Regions from separate parts of the Mycolicibacterium tokaiense genome, predicted to be linked through region 2. Evidence: predicted binding sites of a transcription regulator. Region 2 holds the regulator's gene; each other region holds the start of a gene.
The links. The regulator LexA, encoded in region 2, represses DNA repair genes until DNA is damaged. The targets are predictions, from matches to a motif close to CGAACANNTGTTCG.
Positions count from the first base shown of each region.

Region 1: the regulator LexA is predicted to act here: its motif matches at 3,916-3,929, upstream of G6N58_RS22055 (HNH endonuclease signature motif containing protein).
Region 3: the regulator LexA is predicted to act here: its motif matches at 2,235-2,248, upstream of G6N58_RS14275 (HNH endonuclease signature motif containing protein).

Region 1 covers NZ_AP022600.1:4,509,496-4,517,465, reverse strand. Annotated here, with positions in the region: gene ppc (phosphoenolpyruvate carboxylase) at 1-1,142, opposite strand, end outside; gene G6N58_RS22070 (haloalkane dehalogenase) at 1,216-2,148, opposite strand; gene G6N58_RS22065 (TetR/AcrR family transcriptional regulator) at 2,281-2,892, shown strand; gene G6N58_RS22060 (DUF1330 domain-containing protein) at 2,898-3,722, opposite strand; gene G6N58_RS22055 (HNH endonuclease signature motif containing protein) at 3,945-5,330, shown strand; gene secG (preprotein translocase subunit SecG) at 5,395-5,628, opposite strand; gene tpiA (triose-phosphate isomerase) at 5,728-6,513, opposite strand; gene G6N58_RS22040 (phosphoglycerate kinase) at 6,517-7,743, opposite strand; gene gap (type I glyceraldehyde-3-phosphate dehydrogenase) at 7,748-7,970, opposite strand, start outside.
Region 2 covers NZ_AP022600.1:4,267,337-4,275,306, forward strand. Annotated here, with positions in the region: gene G6N58_RS20820 (sunset domain-containing protein) at 1-1,492, shown strand, start outside; gene lexA (transcriptional repressor LexA) at 1,526-2,227, opposite strand; gene G6N58_RS20830 (LysM peptidoglycan-binding domain-containing protein) at 2,523-3,002, shown strand; gene nrdR (transcriptional regulator NrdR) at 3,115-3,579, shown strand; gene G6N58_RS20840 (PhzF family protein) at 3,584-4,288, opposite strand; gene G6N58_RS20845 (alpha/beta fold hydrolase) at 4,344-5,366, opposite strand; gene G6N58_RS20850 (proteasome assembly chaperone family protein) at 5,489-6,484, opposite strand; gene sthA (Si-specific NAD(P)(+) transhydrogenase) at 6,662-7,970, opposite strand, start outside.
Region 3 covers NZ_AP022600.1:2,935,733-2,943,702, reverse strand. Annotated here, with positions in the region: gene G6N58_RS14280 (N-acetylglutamate synthase, CG3035 family) at 1-833, shown strand, start outside; gene G6N58_RS14275 (HNH endonuclease signature motif containing protein) at 851-2,230, opposite strand; gene G6N58_RS14270 (exodeoxyribonuclease III) at 2,362-3,186, shown strand; gene G6N58_RS30815 (LppU/SCO3897 family protein) at 3,162-3,878, opposite strand; gene G6N58_RS14260 (sensor histidine kinase) at 3,988-5,343, shown strand; gene G6N58_RS14255 (class I SAM-dependent methyltransferase) at 5,340-5,978, opposite strand; gene G6N58_RS14250 (DUF222 domain-containing protein) at 6,028-6,339, shown strand; gene G6N58_RS14245 (fatty acyl-AMP ligase) at 6,345-7,970, opposite strand, start outside.

The sequences.
Region 1 (7,970 bases), 240 kb from region 2:
TCACCCGGTGTCTCGTAGGCTTCCATCCCCAGATCCAGCAGGTGTTCGGGTTGACGGTCCAGGATGTTCGCCGCGGTGGCCGTCAGACGGGCGTGGATCACCCGCAGGGCGCGGCGGTAGGGCTCGTCGGCGCGGGCCGGTTCGTTGCACATGTCGGCGAGCTCGGTCAGCTCGGCACTGATCCGCACCAGCCGCGCCGACATCGACAGCTCTTCCTCCAGCGCCGTCAACTCGCTGAAGTAGTGCGCGAAGGCGGTGTAGGCGGCACTGCCGGTGGCCAGTCGCACCACGTCGGCGGTGACATTGGGATTGCCGTCGCGATCACCGCCGATCCACGAACCCGGCCGCAGGATCGGCTCGGCGAGCAGCTCGGCCTCGGGCCAGCGGGCCCGCAACGCTTGGCGCACTTCGGCATTGACCCTCGGGATGACCTCGAAGAACGCCGCCGGGTAGTACCGCAGCCCGGTTTCGATCTCGTCCTGGATCTTCAACCGCGACAACCGGATCAGCGCGGTCTGCCACAGCATCAGGATCTGGCGGCGCAGTTCGAAGTCGATGCTGTGTTCGCCGGCGTCGGTCATACCGGCCGCGCGCAACCGCATCAACTCCGTGATCCGGTGCTGGGTGTCGAAGATGGTCCGGCGGCGGGTCTCGGTGGGGTGCGCGGTGATCACCGGCGACACCAGCGCCCCGGTCAGCGCATCGACGACGGCCGACGCATCCAGATCCGCCGCGTCGAGCTTCAGGTAGGTGGCGGCCAGGCTGCTGCGCTGCGGCGGCTCCCCCGCCGCCACGTGGATCGCGCGCCGACGCTCGCGGTGGATGTCCTCGGCGACGTTGGCCAGCAGCGCAAAATGGGTGAACGCCCGGATCACCGGGATGGCCGTCGCGGCGTCGATCCCGTCGAACAGTTCGGCCAGCTCCGCCCGGTCGATCTCGGAGCGACGTACCCGGAACGACTCCACCCGGGCGCGCTCCACCAGATCGAAGATCGCGTCGCCGTTCTGTTCGCGCACCGTGTCACCCAGGATCGCACCGAGCAGGCGGATGTCCTCGCGCATCGGTTCGGTCGCCTCCCGTCCCACCTGGGTGCGACGGACGGCTCCGATCGGTTCGAGGGCGGTCTCCGCGGGTTCTGCCATGCGTCGATTATCGACGACGCAACGTGGCGGCGCCCGATAGGCATCGTCTCCAAGGAACAGAACGGTCGTCCCGTCAGCGACCGGCGCGCCCCGCGACGGGTGTCGCTGCGATGAACTCTGCGATCACTTCGGCGAGTTCGGCGCCTCGGTCCTCCTGCAAGAAGTGCCCGCCCCCGGTGATGGTGGTATGCGGCTGCCCCTGCGCACCGGGCACCTTGGTCGTGAACAGCTGCTCACCACCGCGGGTGATGGGGTCCTGATCACTGAAGCAGGTCAGCAGTGGCTTCTCGAAGGTGGCCAGCACCGCCCACGCGGCGATGTTGGCGGCAGACTCGGGATCGTCGGTGGTGGTCGGAACCAGGGTGGGGAAGACGCGGGCGCCGGCTTTGAACGAGTCGTCGGGGAACGGCGCGTCGTAGGCTGCGATGACGTCGGCGGGCAGGTCGGTGGTGCAGCCGCCGTTGACGATGGTGCCGACGGGCAGGTCCGGGACCTCCTGGGAGAACTTCTGCCAGGCAGCGAACGCGTCACCGAGCGGGAATTCGCCGGTGGGCAGCCCGGTGTTCGCCACGATCACCCGGTCGAAGCGCTCCGGGTGTGCGGTCACCAGGCGCAGTCCGATCAGGCCACCCCAGTCCTGGCCGAAGAAAGTGATGCGGCGCAGTTCGAGCGTGTCGAAGAGCAGGGAGGACATCCAGCCGATGTGACGCGCGTAGGTGTAGTCGCTTGTCGCGGTGGGCTTGTCGCTGCGCCCGAACCCCACCAGGTCCGGCGCCACCACACGATGACCGTGGGCAACCAGAGGGCCGATCATATGCCGGTAGAGATAGCTCCAGGACGGCTCACCGTGCATCAGCAGGATCGGGTCGGCGTCTGGCGGGCCTTCGTCGAGGTAGTGCACGCGCAGGGTTCGACCGGTTCCGCTGGGGATGTCGGCATAGTGCGGGGCGAAGTCGTAGCCGGGCAAGTCGGCGAAGCGCTCGTCGGGGGTACGCACGACATCCATGAGTTTTCTCCTGGGCTGAACTGGGCGGGGGTCTCAGCGCGTCATCGCCGCAGGTGAGCCCTTCTCTACCGCGACCGTAAGTGTTGATAGTTCCACTGTCAATACTTTCCGGCAGTGCTAGCGTCACGATCGATGAACACGCCACCGCCGGAGCCTGCCGAGCCGGTCGACGGCCGCCGCGCGCGGCGTGCACGGGGTCGGGCCGCTGTCGTGGAGGCAACAATCGATCTTGTGCTGGAGGGTTTCTCGCCGCCGACAGTGGAACAGGTCGCCGACCGGGCGGGCGTCTCCACCGCGTCGGTGTTCCGATACTTCGACACCCTCGACGAGTTGCGCGACGAGACCACCCGTCGCTATTTCCAGCGGTTCGCGCATCTGCTCGAGATTCCGGAGATCGGTCAGGGCACTTTGGACGCGCGGATCACCCGCTTCGTCGACATCCGTCACGAGCTGTACGTCGCGACTGCGCCGATGGCCCGAATGGTGCGCAACCGCGCCCCGAGGGTGGCCGCGCTGCACGACATCCTGCATCGGCACCGTGCGGGCATGGCCCGCGACGTCCGGCGTCACTTCGCCACCGAACTCGACGGGCTCGGCGCGGTGACGGCCGGCGAGATGGTGGGCACGATCGCCACTCTGACCTCGTTCGAGGCCTGGTCGGAGCTCACCGAAGATCACCGGCGCACCCCTGCTCAGATCCGGCGTGGGTGGGCCAGGGCGCTCTCCCGCGTCCTGACCGGCTGACATCCCTAGCGGACAGCCGCAAGGGTGTTGATGACGGGACGGGTGATCATCGAGTAGGTGTCGGCGATGGCAACGTCGCGGTGGGCCTTCTGGGCCTGGAGTCGTGCCGGGTCGGTGGCGACCGCCATGAACGCCCGCCTGCTGGGAAAGAGGTTGAACCGGACCTGGTGCCAGCTGCGACCGTCGCCCACGATGGTGCCGTTCACGGCGAACCACCCCGCCACGCGCACACCGTGGGCAGAAGCGACCCGGGCGGCCGCGCCCTGGTAAGCCCGCATGGCCTCGGGCGTGGCGCGCGCGGAACAGGGGTCGGCGAACCGCAGCACGTGCACGATCATCACCGGTCCGTCCTGGGCAGTCGGCGGCTCGGGGACGTCGGCCCAATCGTGTTGTTCAGCGTCCTCGGGAAAACGCGGAAGGGGCAGGGGATCGCAGCCCAGCACGATCGTCTGATCCATTCCGGCTTCCTTGTGGACGTGCGCGGCCCGGAATGCCGGCCGTGACTGCATGTCGATGAACGCCCGTCCGGTCGGGTAACGCACGACGGCGACCCGATCCCACACCGGCGCGTCACCGAGGAGTTGGGTGTCGACGTCGGCCAAGAGGCACAGCTCGGCGCCGATCTCGGCCAACGTATCCAAGGGTGCATACAGATCATCGGCTTCGCGCCCGGTGATGGCGCTGGAGCGCCCGTCGCCGTAGTCGGCGACATCGCGGTACTTCATGAGATTGACCATCCAGACCGGCCTGCCGGAGTCCGCCGTCGCACCTCCCAGCCGGGCGGCGTAATCGAGATCGAGCTGACCGTACCGGGGGTTGGGGTGTGTCATCCGTTCTCCGCGTTGATCGTTGGCATGAGAGGTGAACCCACCCTAGGTTTTGATAGTTACACTGTCAATACATGCCCGTGGCGTGGAATTGGAGCACCTCGGCCGCATGAAAGAAGACCGCCGGACGTATCGACGACCCTGAGTTGTGCACAGTTCCACCTTCATCCACAGATAGCCCGTCGCGACTGGTTGTCGAACATCTGTGCGAATAGCGTGATGGGCATGGATCCGACGACAGCACGCAGGCAGGTGGTCGACGCACTCGCCGCCATCGACGCCGCCCACACCGTGCTGCGATCGGTGTCCACCGACCTGGTGGGCAACGCCTTCCGCATCGACATCGCCGAAAGCCTGGAAACCCAATCCCGCACCAACCTCGGCCTGATGTACCGCATCTTCGGCGAGATCGCCGACCCTCCCGACAGCCCGGACGACCCCGGCCTACCGCCCGACATCACCGTCAAAGACCTCCTGCGCCGACGTCTGCGCATCACCGCCGGGGAGGTCACCCGCCGGATGAAACTGGCCGCCCGTATCAGGCCGCGGCGCTCCCTCACCGGACCGCCGCGCCCGCCCGAGTTCCCCGAGGTCGCCGCGGCCGTCGACGACGGCGCCCTCAGTGAGGCCCACCTCCAAGAGATCCGCAAGGCCCTCGATGCCCTACCCAATGCTGTTTCCCCCGACGATCACGCCCGAGCCGAACGCGAGCTGGTCCGCCATGCCCGCACGCAGGACCCGGCATTCGTCACCGAGGTCGGCAACACACTGGCCGACGTCTACAACCCCGACGGCGTCTTCGACGACGCCGACCGCCAGGCCCGCCGCGGTCTGACCATCCACAAGCAGCGGCCCGACGGCATGAGCCGCGTCACCGGCGACCTCACCCCCGAAGCCCGCGCCAACCTCGAAGCCATCTCCGCTGCGGTGCGTCCCGGCCACCACCTGCCTGACACTGACCAGACCGTTGTCGATGCCGCCACCGATACCCGCACCGCCGCCCAGCGCCGTCACGACGCTCTGAACTGGGGGCTGCGCACCGCCCTGCAGTCCGGCAACCTCGGCACTCATCGCGGCGTCCCGGTCACCGTCATCGCCCGCACCACCGTCGCCGATCTCGAGCAAGCCGCCCGCGCCGCTGTCGACCCCACCGTGCCGATGCCCCCACCGGCCCGCACCGCGAGCGGCAGCCGGCTACCGTTTCGCGACCTCATCCGGATGGCCGCGGCCGGCGCCCTGCATTACCTCGCCGTCTTCGACAACCACTCCGACCGCCCCTTGTATCTGGGCCGCTCCCGGCGCACTGCCAGCCTGGACCAACGCATTGCCGCCTATGCCCGCGACGGAGGGTGCACCTTCCCTACCTGCACCACCCCCGCCGACCGCTGCGAACTCCACCACACGCCCGACTGGAACCGCGGCGGCACCACCGACATCGATGCACTGCACCTGGGCTGCGACCCCCACCATGACGGCGCGACCCGCGGCCGCTACATTACCGAAGTCACCGACACCGGCCGCCTGGCCTGGACCGACGGCAGCCACCCACCCGAGGTCAACCGCTTCCACCACCCCGACGAACTCCTCGGCGATGACGGTGCGGGGCCCTGAGACACAAAAAAGCACCGCCGGACGGTCCGAAGACCGTCCGGCGGTGCCGAGGTGCGTTGAGTGGCTAGCCGTACTTGATCTGCAGTCCGACGCCGATGATCGACACCACCCAGATGCCGGTGACGAACAGGGTCAACCGGTCCAGGTTCTTCTCGACCACGGTCGAGCCGGACAGGCTGGACTGCACACCGCCACCGAACAGCGTCGACAGGCCGCCACCCTTGGCGCGGTGCAGCAGTACCAACAACACCACCAGCAGGCTGGTGACGATGAGGACGATCTGCAGGGCCAATTCCATGGGGGTCACCTTACATGCTGGGGATTTGCGAGCGAAAACCCTGGATCAGGGCAGGGGTCCGCCCGCTGCTTCAACGTGACGCAGCGTCTCGGACGCTGCCTACGGCAGGGGTCCGCCCGCTGCGATCGCGGACAGCGTCGCGAACTGCTCACCATCGAGCGACGCCCCACCCACCAGAGCGCCGTCAACATCCTTCTGCGCGACGATCTCACCGACATTCTTGGCATTCACCGACCCGCCGTAGAGCACCCGCACGGTGTCGGCGGTCTCCTGGCCGGCCAGTTCGACCAGCTGGGCACGGACCGCGGCACAGACTTCCTGCGCGTCGGCGGCACTGGCCACCCGCCCGGTGCCGATGGCCCACACCGGCTCGTAAGCGATCACCACCGAGGCGATCTGCTCAGCCGACAGTCCCGCCAGCGACCCCGTGAGTTGCTCAGTGCAATGCGAGACGTGATTGCCGGCCTCACGGACTTCCAGGCCCTCGCCGATGCAGACGATCGGCGTCAGCCCGTGCTTGAGCGCCGCCTGCGTCTTGGCGGCCACCAGGTCGTCGCCCTCGGCGTGATAGGTCCGCCGTTCGGAGTGTCCCACCACCACGAAGGTGCAGCCGAGCTTGGCCAGGAACGCCCCGCTGACCTCACCGGTGTAGGCGCCCGAATCGTGCTGGGACAGGTCCTGGGCGCCGTAGGTCAGCCGCAGCTTGTCGCCGTCCACCAGCGTCTGCACACTGCGCAGATCGGTGAACGGCGGCAGCACGGTGACGTCGACCTTATCGAAGTACTTGTCCGGCAAGGAGAACGCGATCTTCTGCACCAGAGCGATGGCCTCGAAGTGGTTGAGGTTCATCTTCCAGTTGCCCGCGATGAGCGGCTTACGTGCCATGAATCAAGACTCCAGAACTTCGATGCCGGGCAGGGACTTGCCCTCGAGGAACTCCAGCGACGCGCCGCCGCCGGTCGAGATGTGCGAGAAGCCGTCTTCAGGCAGGCCGAGCTGGCGCACTGCGGCAGCGGAGTCACCCCCGCCGACGACGCTGAAGGCGCCCTTGCCGGTGGCGGCGATGATGGCCTCGGCCACCCCCTTGGTGCCTGCGGCGAAGGCCGGGAACTCGAACACACCCATCGGGCCGTTCCAGAACACCGTCTTGGCGTTCGACAGCAGCGCCGAGAACCGCTTCACCGACTCGGGTCCGACGTCGAGTCCCATCTTCCCGTCCGGGATCTGGTCCGCGGCGACGGTCTCGTGCGGTGCGTCGGCGGCGAACGAGTCGGCCGCCACGATGTCCACCGGCAGGTGGATCACATCGCCGTAGTCCTCCAGCAACTTCTTGCAGGTGTCGATCATCTCGGTCTGGCACAGCGAGTCGCCCACCGAAAAGCCTTGCGCGGCAAGGAACGTGTAGCACATGCCGCCACCGATGATGAGGCTGTCGGCCTTGGTCGCCAGATTCTCGATCACGGCCAGCTTGTCGGACACCTTGGACCCGCCCAGCACCACCGCGTAGGGCCGGTCCGAAGAACCGGTCAGCTGCTTGAGAACGTCCACTTCGGTGGCCACCAGGCCACCGGCGTAGTGCGGCAGGACGGTGGCGACGTCGTACACCGACGCCTGCTTGCGGTGCACCACGCCGAAACCGTCGGAGACGAACGCGGGTTCCGCGCCGCCCGGGTCGTCGACCAGCTCGGCGAGCGCCTTGGCCAGCTTCAGCCGCTCGGCGTCGTCCTTGCTGGTCTCCCGGGGATCGAAGCGGATGTTCTCCAGCAGCAGCACGTCCCCGTCGGTCAAACCCTCGGCGCGGGCCAGCGCATCGGTGCCCACCACGTCACCGGCCAGTTGGACGTTGCGCCCCAGCTGCTCGGCGAGCGCGGCGGCCACCGGAGCAAGGGAGAACTTCGGGTCCGGCTCGCCCTTCGGCCGGCCCAGGTGGGCCATCACGACCACCTTGGCGCCGGCATCGGAGAGTGCCTTCAGCGTCGGCGCCGAGGCGATGATGCGGCCCGGGTCGGTGATGTTGCCGCTGTCGTCGAGCGGGACGTTGAGGTCGGAGCGCACCAGCACGCCCCGCCCCTGAACACCTTCGGCCAGCAGATCGGCCAGTGTCTTGACGGCCACCGGTCTACAGCGACTTACCGACCAGGCCGACCAGGTCGACGAGGCGGTTGGAGTAACCCCACTCGTTGTCGTACCAGGAGACCACCTTGACCTGGTTGTCGATTACTTTGGTCAGACCCGAGTCGAACAGCGAGCTGTGCGGGTCGGTCACGATGTCGCTGGAGACGATCGGTGCGTCGTAGTACTTCAGGATGCCCTTGAGCGGTCCGTCGGCGGCCGCCTTGAAC
Region 2 (7,970 bases):
TGACATCCCGGGCAGCCGCGTCAGCACGTTCGGCGCCGAGGGCGAACCGGCCATCGTATGGACACCTGAACACGGTGCGGTGATCGTCCGGGGCCCGATGAAAGCAGCGTGGGACGAACTCGGTGGCAGCGGCGGTGATCTGGGTGTACCGATCGCCGATCAGACCGGCGACGACACCATCACGCAGAACTTCAGCGGTGGCCAGGTCACCTACAACAGCTCGAACAACACGTTCAGCACCCAGCCCCCGGAGCTGGCCGAGCGGCTCTCGGGTCTCGAGTTGGCGCAGCAGCCCGCGCCCAGCGCCACCTCGGCGCAGCCGTCGGCGCAGGACGAATCCGACGCCGAGTCCGGCGGGCAGAACTGGTACCCGTGGGCGATTCTCGGGGTGGCGGTGGTGTTGGTGCTGGCGCTGGCCGGCTTCCTGGTGGCGCGACGCCGCGGCGCCGGTGGCCCCGCGGTTGATCAGACGGGTGGCTACGGTCCGATGCCCGGTGATGACCGGAGCGAGTTCGAGCCGACTGAGTTCGAGCGGAGCGAGTTCGAGCGGGGTGGCCTCGCCGATTCGGGGGACACGCGCGACGACGCGGACCGGGGCCTGTGGGCCACGGCACCATCGGCGCAGACCAGCGGTCCGTCGACTCCCGCGGACCACGATTCCGACGACACCGCGTATCTCGCCGCGCAGCCGCCCTGGGCCAAACGCGAGCCCGGTGCGACGCCCTGGTCCGGCGCTGACGTCCCGTCGGAATCCGGCGCTGAACCGGTGAGCGGGCCGGCGCTGTTCACCCATCACGGCGCCCACGAAGGTGACGACCTCGACGCCGAGGTGGACGAGCAGGATCCCGACGATGTGGATACCGCGCCCACCCGGGTGCAGTCCGATCCCGACGCACCCTCCGGCCGGCACGCCGCCGTGCCCGCCGAGGACTCCCGGCCGCCGTGGTTGACCGACGCGGATTACGAACCGCCGGCGTCGAACTCGTTGTTCGCACCGGTGTACGGCGCCCCGCCACCGCCTGCCGACGGGCCCCTGGCCGAGCACGATCCGCGGGCCTATGGCGGAGACCATGAGCAGAGCGAGCACCAGCAGTACGACCATGGGCAGACCGATTACCCGGATTACCCGGAGTCCGACTACACCGAGCCCGTCGAGGAGACCCCGCAGCCGGAGCACTACGGCCATCCGGGGTACGACCATTCGGAATCGGACCACGGCGCCGAATCCGCCTACGACCCTCAGGATTACGCGCAGCCCGAGGAACTGGGCGCAGGTGCGGCCTCCCCCACGGGCTTCTCGTCGGCACCCCCGGCCATCCATCTTCCGCTGGAGGATCCCGACGAGGCGCCCGAGGGCTATCCCGTCAAAGGCAGCATGCGCACCGGTACTTATCACCCACCAGGCTCGGACTCCTACGAGGTGACGGTGGCCGAGATATGGTTCGCCAGCGAGGAATTGGCCGAGGCCAACGGGTTCACCAAAGCGGAGTGATCGGCCGCAAGATCTGACCCGGCCGAGGCCGGGTCAGATCTTGCGGATGACCGTGACGACTTTGCCCAGGATCGCGGCATCGTTGCCCGGAATCGGGTCGAACGCGGGGTTGTGGGGCATCAGCCACACCTGACCGCTGGTGCGTTTGAAGGTCTTCACCGTGGCTTCACCGTCGATCATCGCTGCGACGATATCGCCGTTGTCGGCCACGTTCTGTTGTCGGACCACCACCCAGTCACCGTCGCAGATGGCAGCGTCCACCATCGACTCGCCGACGACCTTGAGCAAAAACAGCGAGCCCTCACCCACGAGTTCGCGGGGGAGCGGGAAGACGTCCTCCACGGCCTGTTCGGCCAGGATGGGACCACCTGCGGCGATGCGGCCGAGCACCGGGACGAACGTGGGCTCCGGCAGCGCATCCGAACCCGCCACATCGGTGACGACCGCCGCCGCCGCATCGTCGGCTCCCCGGACGTCGACGGCGCGGGGCCGGTTGGGGTCGCGCCGCAGGTAGCCCTTGCGCTCCAGGGTGCGCAGCTGATGCGCCACCGAGGAGGTGGACGTCAGACCGACCGCATCGCCGATCTCGCGGATGCTGGGGGGATAACCCCTGGTGGTCACCGAGGTGCGGATGACCTCGAGGATGGTGCGTTGCCGTTCGGTCAACGACGGGTCTGGAGAAGTGCCGCGCCAGCCGTCCTGCGCGTCTGAGCCTGTGTCCGTGCTGTCACCCATGGCACCGAATGTAATCGCCAGAGCCACCAGAATCAAACATGTGTTCGAGGCGTGTCGCCGATCGCTGCCGTGCATCCCGGCGTGACTGCTGAGGCGGATGAGGCGAACTTTTTTGTCGGTGGGCCGGTTTATCGTTCGGCAACAGATCGATCACATGTTCGGATTCAGGCTTTTCCTTCGAACGTGTGATCGAGTAAATTCGAACACAGGAGCGAACATGGACCAGCTCGACCGCCCTCGTCACACCCGTCCCGGCCGCTCACGTCATCACGTCCCACATTCGAAAGGATCCGCCATGACCATCACCTCGACCCTGCCCCCGCGTCTGCCCCAGCCCGCTCCCGTCGGTGATCCCACCACGCTGCGGTACCGCCCCGCCGGTGAGCAGGCCCGTCGGCGCCCTGCCGAGATCCGCCCGTCCGGTGCTGCGCTGCGGCAGCGCGGCACCGGGGTGCGCGTCTCGCGGGCGCCACACCGCCGCGCCCGCGCCATCACGCCGGTCACCACGGTCGGTCTGGCTCTGCTGGCCGCCATGATCACGGTGTGGCTAGGTGCGGTGGCGGAGTTCGGCCAGGCCATCCAGGGTGGCTCGGCACCGGCGCCGGCCAAGTTGGCCGTCGTGCAGGTGCAGTCCGGGGAGACATTGCAGACTGTGGCCGCCCGCATCGCGCCGGAGGCCCCCATCGGTGAGACGGTGCAGCAGATCCGTGAGCTCAACCGCCTCGAGGGCGCAGCGGTGAACGCCGGGCAGACGCTGATCGCCCCCGTCGGCTGAGACCATGGGTCTGATGGCTGCGGCCACTGCCATGGCGGTGGCTGGCGCGTGCGCGGCGCAGGTACTCTCTGAGGCGGGGGTAACACGTGTCGAATACGGCGAAGGAGCGGTAATGCACTGTCCTTTCTGCCGGCATCCGGATTCGCGTGTGGTGGATTCCCGCGAAACCGATGAGGGTCAAGCCATTCGGAGGCGCCGCTCGTGCCCGGAGTGCGGACGCCGGTTCACCACCGTCGAGACGGCGGTGCTGGCGGTGGTCAAGCGCAGCGGTGTCACCGAGCCCTTCTCCCGCGAGAAGGTGATGCGCGGAGTGCGCCGGGCGTGCCAGGGCCGTCAGGTCGACGACGACGCCCTGAATCTGTTGGCGCAGCAGGTCGAGGACACCATCAGGGCGGCGGGGTCGCCCGAGGTTCCCAGCAACGAGGTCGGTCTGGCCATCCTCGGCCCACTGCGGGACCTCGATGAGGTTGCTTACCTACGATTCGCGTCGGTGTACCGCTCGTTCTCGTCGGCGGATGATTTCGAGCAGGAGATCCGCGCTCTGCGCGAGCACCGCCGGGTGTCCGCGTCCGGCTGACCGGTCAGGGCAGGTGCACCGTGCGAGGGCCATCGTCGACCACGCGTCCTGCGACCTGCACCCAGCCGGTGGGGGACCAGCGGGTTCGGATCTGAGATCCCTTGCCCTGCGTGATGTCCAGGTCGCGGCTCAGATGTTCGGTGATCCGCACCGCGGCAGCGCCGGTGGCCTCGTCCTCGGCGATTCCCAAGTTGTTGGCGAACATTCGCGACCTCAACGCCCCGGCATCTTCGTCGATCCATGTCCACAGATAGTGCTCCACGTCATCGGAGTAGTCCGCGGGGTCGGCGTCGGCCAACGCCTCGACTGACGCGAGCTGGTGGATGAGGAACTCAGGTGCCCATTCGGCGCGAGCGCTGATTCCGGTCAGCCCGTCGTCAGTGTCGACACCGTAGGTCACCTGCACCACCCCGGCCGGCACCTGCAGGGTGTGCACCGCGGTGCCCTGCTCGCGCAGCCACCACGCCGCGCCCACGGTCGGGTGGCCGGCAAAGGGCAGTTCGGTGACCGGCGTGTAGATCCGGACGTGGGCGGAACTGCTGTCCGCCTTCGGCGGATCGACGAATATTGTTTCGCTGTAACCCAATTCGTTGGCCAGCTGCTGGCGTTGCCCCGGGGGTACGGCATCGGCGAGCGCTACTCCCAGGGGGTTTCCGTAATTGCCCGCAGCGTCGGTGAACACCCGCAGCACAGTCACGTCGATACCCATGTACCGACTCTACGTGGCGCAGGCGGGGGTGTTTTCAGCGAGTCCGCCGACGGTGTCAGGTGGCGCTGCGCTCGTCGTGCCCCATCGCGTCCAGTACGGCCACCCTGGTATCGACGGTGCCGGAGATGGAGCGCTCGCGCACCCCGTCGCGCAGCAGCTGGCGTAGCGCAGCCTGGTCGTATTCGGCGGGTTCGGTGGTGTCGATGAAGCGCTGCACCACCTCGACGAAACGATCGGGGTCGTCGTGGAACGGAAAGTGGCCTGACCCGGCAAAGATCTCCAACTCAGAGCCGGGCATCGCGGCGTGTGCCATCCGTGCGTGACTGACCGGGATCACCACATCGCGGTCGCCCCAGATCAGTTGCACCGGAACACTTTCGGTGAGGTAACACCGGTCCAGCATGGTCACCACCTGGCCACGCCAGTCGACCACGGCGCGCAAGGTCCGGGTGAACGCCGATGAGGCGGTCGGTTCGGGCAGGTCCCGCAGGATGCGCAGCACATGGGGCAGCTCACGGCCCAGGGAGGTGTTCCCGAGCAGGCTGCCGGCCACCTTGCCCGCCACCTGCACAGCGGGCAGCACCAGAGGCAACCGCAGCAGCGCCAGCGCTTCCCCGCCCAACGGCAGGGACGCCGCCCGCAGGGCAATGTTGACGTCGTGGGTGACACCGCCTGCCCCCACCAGAATCAGGCGTTCCACCAATTGCGGGAACTGGTAGGCGAACTGCATGGCCACGCCGCCACCGAGGGAGTGCCCCACGACGGTCACCCTCTCGATGTCCAGCACACCCAGCAGGTCGCGCATCCCGTTGGCGTAGGCGGCCACCGAATAGTCGGCGCGCGGTTTGTCTGACTGCCCGTGACCCAGCAGGTCCGGGGCGATCACGGTGAACCGCTGCGCCAGCTTGGCCTGCACGCTGGCCCAGGTGGTCGAGTTGTCGCCGATACCGTGGATCAGCAGCAGCGCCGGGCCGGAACCGGCGATGCGGAACGCCCGCCGGTAGCCGTGGATGGTGCGGAAGTCGAGCGTCGGGGTGACCTCGCGGACGGACCGCAGGTTGGGTTTGCGCTCGCTCATACGGTCACCGAATCACGGCCCGGGCACCGAACTGGAGAGTGGGTCATGTACGCCAACTTCGTCGTCGGGCCCCGTGGCGGCGGTACCGAGGCGGATACCGTCAGCTGACCCGCACCGGCGACTCAGCTGTTCTCGTCGTCTCCAAACGGGTCCGCAGACGGGTCACCGGCCTGTTGGGCCAGGAAACGCTCGAACTCCGCTCCGAGTTCATCGCCGCTGGGGAGGTCCTCGTCCCTGGCGAGCAGAGAGCGGTTCTCCTGTGCGTCGACGAATGCATCGTACTGTCGCTCGAGCGCGGTCACCACCTGGGCGACCTCGCTGCTGCCCTCGACCTGCTCGTCGATCTTGATGCGGATCTCCGCGGCGGCTTCGGTCAGGCGTTCGGTGGGAAGCTGCAGCGAGCTGGACTTCGCCACCTGCTCGACCAGCGCCTTCGCGGCTTCGGGGTAGGCGGTCTGCGCCAGGTAGTGCGGCACGTGCACGGTGAATCCCATGACCTCGTGGCCGTGCTGGGCCAGCCGGTACTCCAGCAGATTGGAGACGCTGCCCGGAACCTGCACCTCGCCCACCCACGGCGTGTGATCGGCGATGAGTTCCTTGTTGTTGGCGTGCGCGGTCATCGTGACCGGGCGGGTGTGGGGCACCGCCATGGGGATGGCGCCCAACCCGATGGTCCGGCGCACCCCGAGACGCTCGGCCAGCAACCGCACCGCGGTGATGAACCGCTCCCACTTCAGGTCGGGCTCCAGGCCGGCGAGCAGCAGGAACGGGGTGCCCACGCTGTCGTGCAGGGCGTAGAGGTTCAGCTCGGGGGTCTCGTAGTGGGTGAAGTGGTCGGTCTTGAACGTCATCAGAGGTCGCCGTGACCGGTAGTCCAGCAACTCGTCGATGGCGAAAGACGCCACCAGTTCGGTGTCCAGCGACTCACGCAGGTGGTCGGCGGCCAGTTTGATGGCGTGCCCGGCATCGGAGAAGCCTTCGAGGGCGTGCACCAGCACCGGTCCGCGGCCGTCGGCAGACGACAGTTGAGGAGCCGGGAATTCCAGCTCGTACATTCCGCTCTCCTCCGGCCGGTAGGCGCGGTCCGAGTCCTGTCCGGGATCGTCGGTGTGAGCCATCTGTTCTCGCCTCCTCGTGCTGCGCAGGACACGCGGTGTACGTCGTGTCCCGCCCATTTTCTCTCAGCCCCGCGTCTGCGTGGCGGCAGCCCCGCCGTCACATCGAACGTCGGGTGGGGCGGCCGGCATTCCTGCGCGTACACAGGAGTACCCAGGCCGGGCCGCAGCAGACAGGTGTCAGCGCCGGAATTCGTGCAGGGCCCGCAGCTTGTTCATCACATCCAGCGCCGCGACCTTGTAGGCCTCCGAGAACGTCGGATAGTTGAAGACCGCGTCGACGAGGTACTCGACGGTGCCGCCGCAGCCCATCACGGCCTGGCCGATGTGCACCATCTCGGTGGCGTTGGTGCCGAAGATGTGGACACCCAGCAGCGTGAGGTCCTCGGTGGAGACCAGCAGTTTCAGCATGCCGTAGGAGTCGCCGGCGATCTGGCCGCGGGCCAGTTCGCGATAACGGGAGACACCGACCTCGTACGGAATGGCGTCCTTGGTCAGGTCCACCTCGGTGGCGCCGACGTAGGAGACCTCGGGAATGGAGTAGATCCCGATGGGCTGGAGCTCGGTCATGGCGTGGGCGGGTTCGTCGAACGCGTGGTAGGCAGCCAGCCGGCCCTGGTCCATCGAGGTGGCCGCCAGAGCCGGGAAACCGATGACATCGCCGACGGCGTAGATGTGGTCGACCTTGGTCTGATAGTTGTCGTCGACGAAAATCCGGCCGCGGTTGTCGGCCTCCAGGCCGGCGTTGTCGAGGTCCAGATGGTCGGTCTGGCCCTGGCGGCCCGCGGAGTACATCACCGTCTCGGCGGGGATCTGCTTGCCGCTGGCCAGCGTGGTGACCGTGCCGGAGGCGCCGACGTCCACCGCTGTCACCTCCTCGCCGAATCGGAAGGTGACAGCCAGGTCGCGTAAGTGGAATTTCAGCGCTTCGATGATCTCGGGGTCGCAGAACTCCAGCATGTTGGCGCGCTTTTCGACCACGGTGACCTTGGTGCCCAGGGCCGCGAACATCGACGCGTACTCGATGCCGATGACACCGGCACCCACCACCACCATCGACGTCGGAATGAACTTCAGATCCAGGATGCCGTCGGAGTCGAGCACCCGTTGCTCGTCGAACTCCACACCGGCCGGCCGGGCCGGCTTCGTGCCCGTGGCGATGACGACGTGGTGGCCGCTGACCGTGACGCGTTCAGCTCGAGAGGGATCCTCGACGCTGATGGTGTGCGGGTCGACGAAGCGGGCGTGCCCGGTGTACAGCTCGATCCGGTTGCGCATCAACTGGTTGCGCACCACATCGATCTCCTTGCCGATCACGTGCTGGGTGCGGGCCAGCAGATCGGCGGGGGTGATCTTCTCCTTGACCCGGTAACTGGCGCCGTACAGTTCGCGCTGGCTCATGCCGGTGAGGTAGACGACGGCCTCGCGCAGCGTCTTCGACGGGATGGTGCCGGTGTTGACGCACACGCCGCCGAGCATGCGGCCCCGT
Region 3 (7,970 bases), 1.3 Mb from region 2:
TGCCCGACGGCCTGACCGACGTCATCGGCCACTTGGAGGCGACGTCGCCGCTTGTCCTGGTGCGCACCGCCTCCGACGGCACCGTCGAAGTGGATCCTGCCGACGTCGTCAGCGTGCGGGAGCTCAGCGGTCGGCCGGTGCGCAACTCCGAGATCCGGGCGCTGGAGTACGCGGCGGCGCTGGCCTGGCCGGGCACCGAGCAGCACTGGATCGGCGGCTGGTTCCTACGCGCCGCGGGCGGGCACACCAGTCGGGCCAATTCAGCTGTGCCGCTGCAGATGTCAGCCACGTTGGCCGAACTGCCCGCGGTGGCACGCTGGTACGGCGAGCGTGGCCTGCCGGCGTGGTTGGCCCTGCCGGAGCGGCTGCTGAAGGTCGGTGCACCCGGGATAAAGGAGAACCGGGTGCTGGTGCGCGACATCGAAGCAGGCCCCGCGGCCGCCATCACGTCGGCGACCCGTCCGGATGCCGATTGGTTACGGGTGTATGAACGTGAGGTCCCGGTCGAGGTTCTCACCGCGGTGGTCGACGGCGAGGTCACCTTCGCCTCCGTCGGCAGTGCCGCCGTGGGTCGGGGTGCGGTGACCTCCGCCCCGGACGGCACACGCTGGCTGGGTATTTCGTCGGTGCGGGTGGCAGACGAGCAGCGCCGGCGCGGTCACGCGCGCACCATCTGCGAAGGGCTGATGGGGTGGGGCGCCGCCCGTGGCGCCACCCGGTGTTACGTCCAGGTGCTCAGCGACAACGCCGCGGCAATCCGGCTCTACGAGTCCATGGGCTTCGCCCTGCATCACCGCGTGCGCTATGTCGAGGTCGATTCCGTTCTGGCGTAGGGCGCATCAGCTTCTGGTTACGGGTCGTCGCCGGGGTCGATGATCCGTTCCGGGTGGTAAATGTTGTTGGTGCGGGACTGGCCGCAGTCGAGGTGTGGCGGCGGGATCCACTCGGTGACACCATCCTCGGGGCGGTTTCTTGTGGTCCAGCCGGTGGTCTCCACCATCCGATTGTTCGGCCCGCACGCCAACGTCAGGTCCTCGATGTCGGTGCGGCCGCCGTCTTTCCAGTCCTGGTTGGCGTGATGCACCTGGCAGCGGTAGGCGCTGGCGGTGCACCCGGGCATGGTGCAGCCCCGGTGCTTCGCGAGCAGCATCAACCGCTGGGCCAGGGTGGCGGTCCTCCTGGCCCGGCCCAGATGCAGCGGTAGCCCTTTGCCGTCGAACAGCGCCAGCCAGGGGCGGGAGTGGGCGGCGAACTTCAGCACATCGGCGATCGGCAGCAGCGTGCCGCCGGCAGTGAGGCCGTGGCCGGTGCCCTTCTCCAGATCGGTCAGACTCACGGTGATGACCACGTTCGCCGGTAATCCGTTGATGGTCCCCGTCGGCTGCGTGGTGAGCATGCGCTTGCACAGAGCCAGCAGCGCATCGTGATTCCGTTTGCCCGTGGTGCGGGTGTCGTTGCGTATCTGCTCTTCGGTGGGTTCACCGTCAAGGCAGGGGTTCTCATCAGCCGGGTTGCACATCCCCGGGGCGGCGTTGCGCTCCAGCAACGGCTCCAGAGTCGCCCACGCCTCCGGGGTCAACAAGCCTTCGAACGGGCGCATCCCGTCGGGGCGTTGCTTACCCACCCGGATATAGGCCAGGGCTTGACGGTCCTCATCGGAGAGCTCCCCGTCCTGGTTCAGCAGATAGAGCATGTGCGCGGCGGCGGCGCGGAACGCCTCAGGCCCCAGCTCGCAGGCATGCTGGGCCAGTTGTTCTTCGGCGTTGGCCCGGGTCTGGAAGTCCACGAAGCCGGGCAGCTCACGGAAAAACCACCGCACATGCTTGATGTGCTCGGCCCCGATCAACCCCTGCGCCTGACCGCGCGCAAACCCCGGCATCGTGGGCGCCATCGGCTCACCGGTCAGCGAGGTCCGCGGCCCCAACAACGCCGCCTCATCCAACCGGCGGCGCGCCTCCGAGCTGGAAATCCGCAACCGCTGCGACAACACTGCCGCGTAACTCTTGGCACCCAAGGCCACCGGTGAACTCTGAGACGTGATCCGCTGATACACCCGATGATCGAACACCGGCTGCGCGCGGGTGATGGCTTCACGCCGCTGCTGCACATCCAACAACTCGACATCGGAGAACGCGTCGATCGACAGCCGATTCATCCGGGCGGTCAGCTCTTCCATCTCCGCCAGGGCCGCCAGCATCGCCTCGCGATCGGCGACAGCTGACGTTCCCATGCATCGAACATATAGGCGACCACCGACAAAATCGGTGCGATGAGGCCTCAGATACCGAAGTGACACAGGAGGTTTGGCGGATCGGACACACTGCCGACGCTGGCTTCCAACGCACCCCCTAGGGTGGTCGGATGCGACTGGCCACCTGGAATGTGAACTCGATCCGCACCCGCGTGGACCGGGTGACCGACTGGCTGGAGCGCGCTGACGTGGACGTGCTGGCCATGCAGGAGACCAAGTGCACCGACGCGCAGTTCCCGTCGATGCCGTTCGCCGCACTGGGTTACGAGGTGGCCCACGTCGGGGTCAGCCAGTGGAACGGCGTGGCGATCGCCAGCCGGGTCGGGTTGGCGGACATCGAGATCGGCTTCGCCGGCCAACCCACCTGGAGCAGCAAACCCGACGTCGAGGCGGCTGCGGAAGCCCGCGCGCTCGGCGCCACCTGCGGCGGGGTGCGGGTGTGGAGCCTCTACGTTCCCAACGGCCGCTCCCTGGCCGATCCGCACTACGCGTACAAACTGGATTGGCTTGCGGCGCTGCGGGATACCGCGGCGGGCTGGCTGGGCGACGACGCCGGAGCGCCGATCGCGCTGGTGGGCGACTGGAACATCGCCCCCACCGACGAGGACGTCTGGAGCACCGAGGCCTACCTGGGCCACACACATGTGTCCGAGCCGGAGCGGGCTGCGTTCCACGCGATCAACAACGCGGGATTCACCGACGTGGTGCGTCCCTTCACCCCGGGCCCCGGGGTCTACACGTACTGGGACTACACGCAACTGGCGTTCCAGAAACGCCGCGGCATGCGCATCGACTTCATCCTGGGCTCACCGGCTCTGGCAGCCCGGGTGCGGCACGCCGAGATCGGCAAGGACGAACGTCGGGGCAAGGGCGCCAGCGATCACGCACCGGTGCTGATCGACCTCGACGATCAACCGGGCGATACCACGCAGTAGGTGCGGGCCGGCTGCGGAAAGGACGCACCCTGCGGGCCCGCGGGACACAGCGCCAGATCCTCGGCGCCGTCCAGAATCTTGTCGATCCGGGTGTTCGCGTCGGGGTCGGTGCAGTCCACCGGCCGGAACAGGTCCGCTTCAGGCAGCACGGAGAAGCACTCCCCCTCGTCGACGTTGAGCACGAAGCAGTAGGTGTGGGAGTTGTTGAACAGGACGGCGTAGCCGGAGTCCTCCCGGAACCCGTCCGGACAGGTGGCCGACGGGCCCTCGGCCTGATAGGCCAGTTCGTAGACGGCGTCCGGATCGGCGCAGTCGGTGGGCCTCGGCGACATGTCCGCCACCGCGTACTGCCGATCCGTGATGCATTCCCCCACGTGCAGCCGGTGGGCAGCGGCCGTCGGTGAGCTCAGCGACAGCCGGGCGGACCGCGTCGAATCCGGCCTCGGGCCCAGCGCGGCCAGCGCGGTGGCGGCCAGGCCCAGCACCAGCAGGCCGCTGCCCAGCAGGATCAGTACGGTGGCGATCGCATCGGGACCGGAATGCGGCACCGGCTGGGGCGACGGCGCTCCCGGGGGCGGCGGGGAAGCCCGTGACTCGTGTCGTTGCCGCCAGATACCCGAGCTCAGCAGGATCAACCCCACCACGGGTATCACCAGCATCATCGCGGTGTCGCCGACGTCAGCAGCACCCATCCGTGTCTCCCCCCGACATTGGCTGACAGTGTGCCATCACCAGTTAGCTGGCGCCGGTCATCGGCGGGCACATTGCCCAACCGGTTCCCACGTCGGGCAAGATGTCTGGGTGCCCCCCTCAGGTAAGAAGCGGCTGCTGCGGGGACTGGCCCGACTGCTGTCGCTGCGCACCATCGTGATCATCTCCGAGATCGGGGTGATCGCGACCGTGCTGATTCTCGGGGCCTGGGTGTGGATCGGGATCACCAACGAGCAGTACAGCCAGCTGGACCGGCGCCTGGACTCGGTGAGCAGCCTCGGTGACTTCTCCAACCTCCTCAGCGCACCCAGCGCCGGTGACGTCGACCAGGCCACCCCGGACGGCAACCTGGTCCGCACCGCCCGCATCGGGGGGGTCACGGTGTCGGCGCCACCATCGATCGTGCTGCCCGAACTGGGCACCGGCTACACCAACACCACCATCGACGGGGTGGAGTACCGGGTCCGGACGTTCGCCGCGGGCCCCGCATCCATCGCCCTGGGCGCACCCGTCGCCGAGACCGAGCGCCGCATCGACGCCCAGCACACGCGGGTGCTCATCATCTGCGGCAGCGTCATCGCGGGCACCTTCGTGGTGGGCTGGTTCATCTCGTTGATCATGGTCAACCCGTTCCGGTTGTTGGCCCAGCAGGCCCGGGCCATCAACGCGCAGTCCAACCCCGACGACGTGCAGGTCCGCGGGGTGCGCGAAGCCGAGGAGATCGCCGAGGCGGTGGAAGGCATGCTGGCCCGGATCGGTACCGAGCAGCAGCGCACCAAGGAGGCCCTGGAATCGGCCCGCGACTTCGCCGCGGTGGCCTCGCACGAGCTGCGCACCCCGTTGACGGCCATGCGCACCAATCTCGAGGTGCTCTCCACGCTGGACCTGGACCGCCCGCAGCGGGAGGAACTGGTCGGCGACATCATGCGCACCCAGACCCGCATCGAGGCCACGCTGACCGCGCTGGAGCGGCTGGCGCAGGGACAGCTGACCACCGCCGACGATCATGTGCCGCTGGACATCACCGAGTTGCTGGACCGTGCCGCCCACGACGCCGTGCGCAGCTATCCGGACCTCAAGGTGTCGCTGGCACCGTCACCCACGGTGCTGATGCTCGGCCTGCCCGCCGGGCTTCGCCTGGTGATCGACAACGCGATCGCCAATGCCGTCAAGCACGGTGGTGCCACCGAGGTGCAGCTGAGTGCGGTCAGCTCGGCGGCCGGCGTGGAGATCGCCGTCGACGACAACGGCTCCGGGGTGCCCGAAGCCGAGCGCGCCGAGGTGTTCGAACGCTTCGCCCGCGGGTCCACGGCGTCGCGATCGGGTTCGGGGTTGGGCCTGGCACTGGTGGCTCAGCAGGCCGAATTGCACGGCGGCACAGCAGCTCTGGAAAAGAGTGCCCTGGGCGGCGCGCGGCTGGTGCTGCGGCTGCCGATCGTGCACTAACTCTTGACGCCCACGGTGATCAGATCGGACAGCAGCTGGGTCCACAGCGGCCGCGCCACGCGGTGCTGATCGGCCACGGTCAGGCCGGCATCGGTGAACAGCGTGTGCATCTCCCGCGGTGAGGGGATGTGCGCCGGATTGCGCAGATCGGCCGAGAGCCGCTGCAGGGGCAGCCGCGGGCCGATGGTGGTCACCGCCACCAGCCCACCGGGCGCCAGCACGCGGTGGAATTCCCGTAACGCCGCCGGCTGGTCGAAGAAGTGGAACGCCGACGTGGTGACCACGGCGTCGAGGAACCCGTCGGCGAACGGCAGCTCCTCGGCAGGGCCTTTCATCCAGCGCACCCGGTCACTGCGCCGGCGGGCCTGGGCCAGCATGCCGTCGGACATGTCCACTCCGTAGACCTCGTCGGGCCGCAGCTCACGCTCGATCCGGTCGGTGAGAATGCCGGTGCCGCAAGCGATGTCGGCGATCCGTTGCGAGCCCTGGGAGCGCAGAGCGCGCACCACCTCGTCCTGGCCCGGGCGGTAGACCCAGCGCTGCAGACAGGGCTGGTTGTAGGCGGGAGCGGCGAAGCTCCAGAACCGGGTGATCGAGTCGTTCAGGCCGCGGCGCTGCGTCAGCTGTGCACTCATCCACCCGAGTGTAGGCACGGTGTCGGTGGCCGGGTCTAGCGTCACAGCCATGAGTACGAACAACGACATCCTGTCCGCACTGGACGGCATCGAAGCAGGTTTGCGCACGTTGGCCCGGCAGCCGCTGGAGCAGTTACGTCCCGTCGATCAACGCGCGCTGCTGCTGCGGGTGGAAGAGGCCGAGAAGCAGATGGCCGCCTTCGACCGCCGGCTGTTGCGCACGCTGGTCACCGGCCCGAAGCCGGTGCAGTTCGGCGACAGCTCCTGGGCCGACGTGCTGGCCCGACGGCTGCGCATCTCCGTCGGGGAAGCCCAACGGCGTATCACCGAGGCCCTGCACGACGAGCCGCGCTCGGCCTGACAGGTCTAGGTGACCAGCGCCACCGAGTTGGCGCGGCGCAGCTTGCCCGACGGTGTCTTGGGGATGGTGCCGGGTCCCAGGACCACGACATTGCGCGGCCGGACGTCCACCTCGGTCACCACCTCATGGGCCACCTGACGCTCGATGCGGTGCACTTCGTCGGGGTCCTGGTAGGCGTTGGACTCGACAGCGACGGCGAAGGTTTCCCGTGAGTGCCCGGCATCCAGGCGGACGGCCACCGCACAGCCCGGGCGCACGCCCTCGACGCGTCCGGCGGCCCGCTCGATGTCGGTCGGGTAGATGTTGCGCCCGGCCATGATGATGACGTCCTTGACGCGGCCGCACACCACGACGTGCCCGTTGTCGGTGAGATAGCCCAGGTCGCCGGTGTCGTACCAGCCGTGCTCGTCCTGCGCCGGGATGAAACCACCCATGGTGATGTAACCGGGGGTCAGCGACTCCCCGCGCAGCTCGATCACACCGACACCGCGCGGCGGCATCACGTTGCCGTGCTCATCGACGATCCGGGCTTCGAGGTCGGTCAGCAGTGGCCCGAGGGTGGCCAGGCGGCGGGTGTTGCCCTTGGTGGCGGGCACGGCCTGCCGCAGGGCCGCCAGCAGGTCGGCATCCACCTCGTCGACCACGAGGCCGGCGTTGCACTCGGAGAAAGACACCGCCAGGGTGGTCTCGGCCATGCCGTAGGCCGGCAGGATCGCCGACGGCTTCAGGCCGAACGGCTTGCCTGCGTCCAGCAGGTCCTCGACGTCGGCGGGCTCCACCGGCTCGGCGCCCGAGAGGGCGAAGCGCAGGGTGGACAGGTCGAACTGGCCAGGCTGGGCCTGCCGGCGCAGCCGTTTGGCCAGCAGCGCGTAGGCGAAGTTGGGGGCGGCCGTCATGGTGCCCTTGTACTTGTCGATCAGCTTGGCCCACAGCAGGGTGTCGCGCAGGAAGTCCATCGGCGTCACCTTGACCAGCTCGGCGCCGAAGTACATCGGAATGGTCAGGAAGCCGACCATGCCCATGTCGTGGAAGCAGGGCAGCCAGCTGACCATCACGTCGGTCTCGACTTCGTACTGCGCGCCGATGAACATGGCCTCGGCATTGGAGTAGATGTTGCGGTGCGTGATCTGCACGGCCTTCGGTGAGCCCGTCGAGCCGGAGGTCAGCTGCATCAGCGCCAGGTCGTCCTCGCCGGTCTCCACCGGATCGATGGGCTCGGCGGCCAGCAGATCGCCGACGGTGAGCACCTGGATGCCCTTCTCCTCGAGCACCGGGATGGCGACCAGGAACGGCTCGGCCACCACCACGGCCTTGGCCTCGATCATCTGGATCACCGTGAGGGTGTCCTCCGCCCACACCGCCAGATCGGTGCGCGGGGTCGGCTGGTGCAGCATGGTCAGGCTGGCGCCGCGCATCCAGACCGCCTGGGCGGTGGGCGCGATCTCGACCGGGAAGCCGGCCAGCACGCCGATGGCGTCGCCGGGCCCGATGCCGCCCGCGGCCAGACCACCGGCGATCCGGCGGGCCCGCTCGTGCACTTCGCCCCACGTGTGGCGGACGGGCTCGTGCGGCTCCCCGGTGACCATCCCTTTCGAGCTGGTCGCGGCGTTGTAGTACATCTTCTCGGTGAA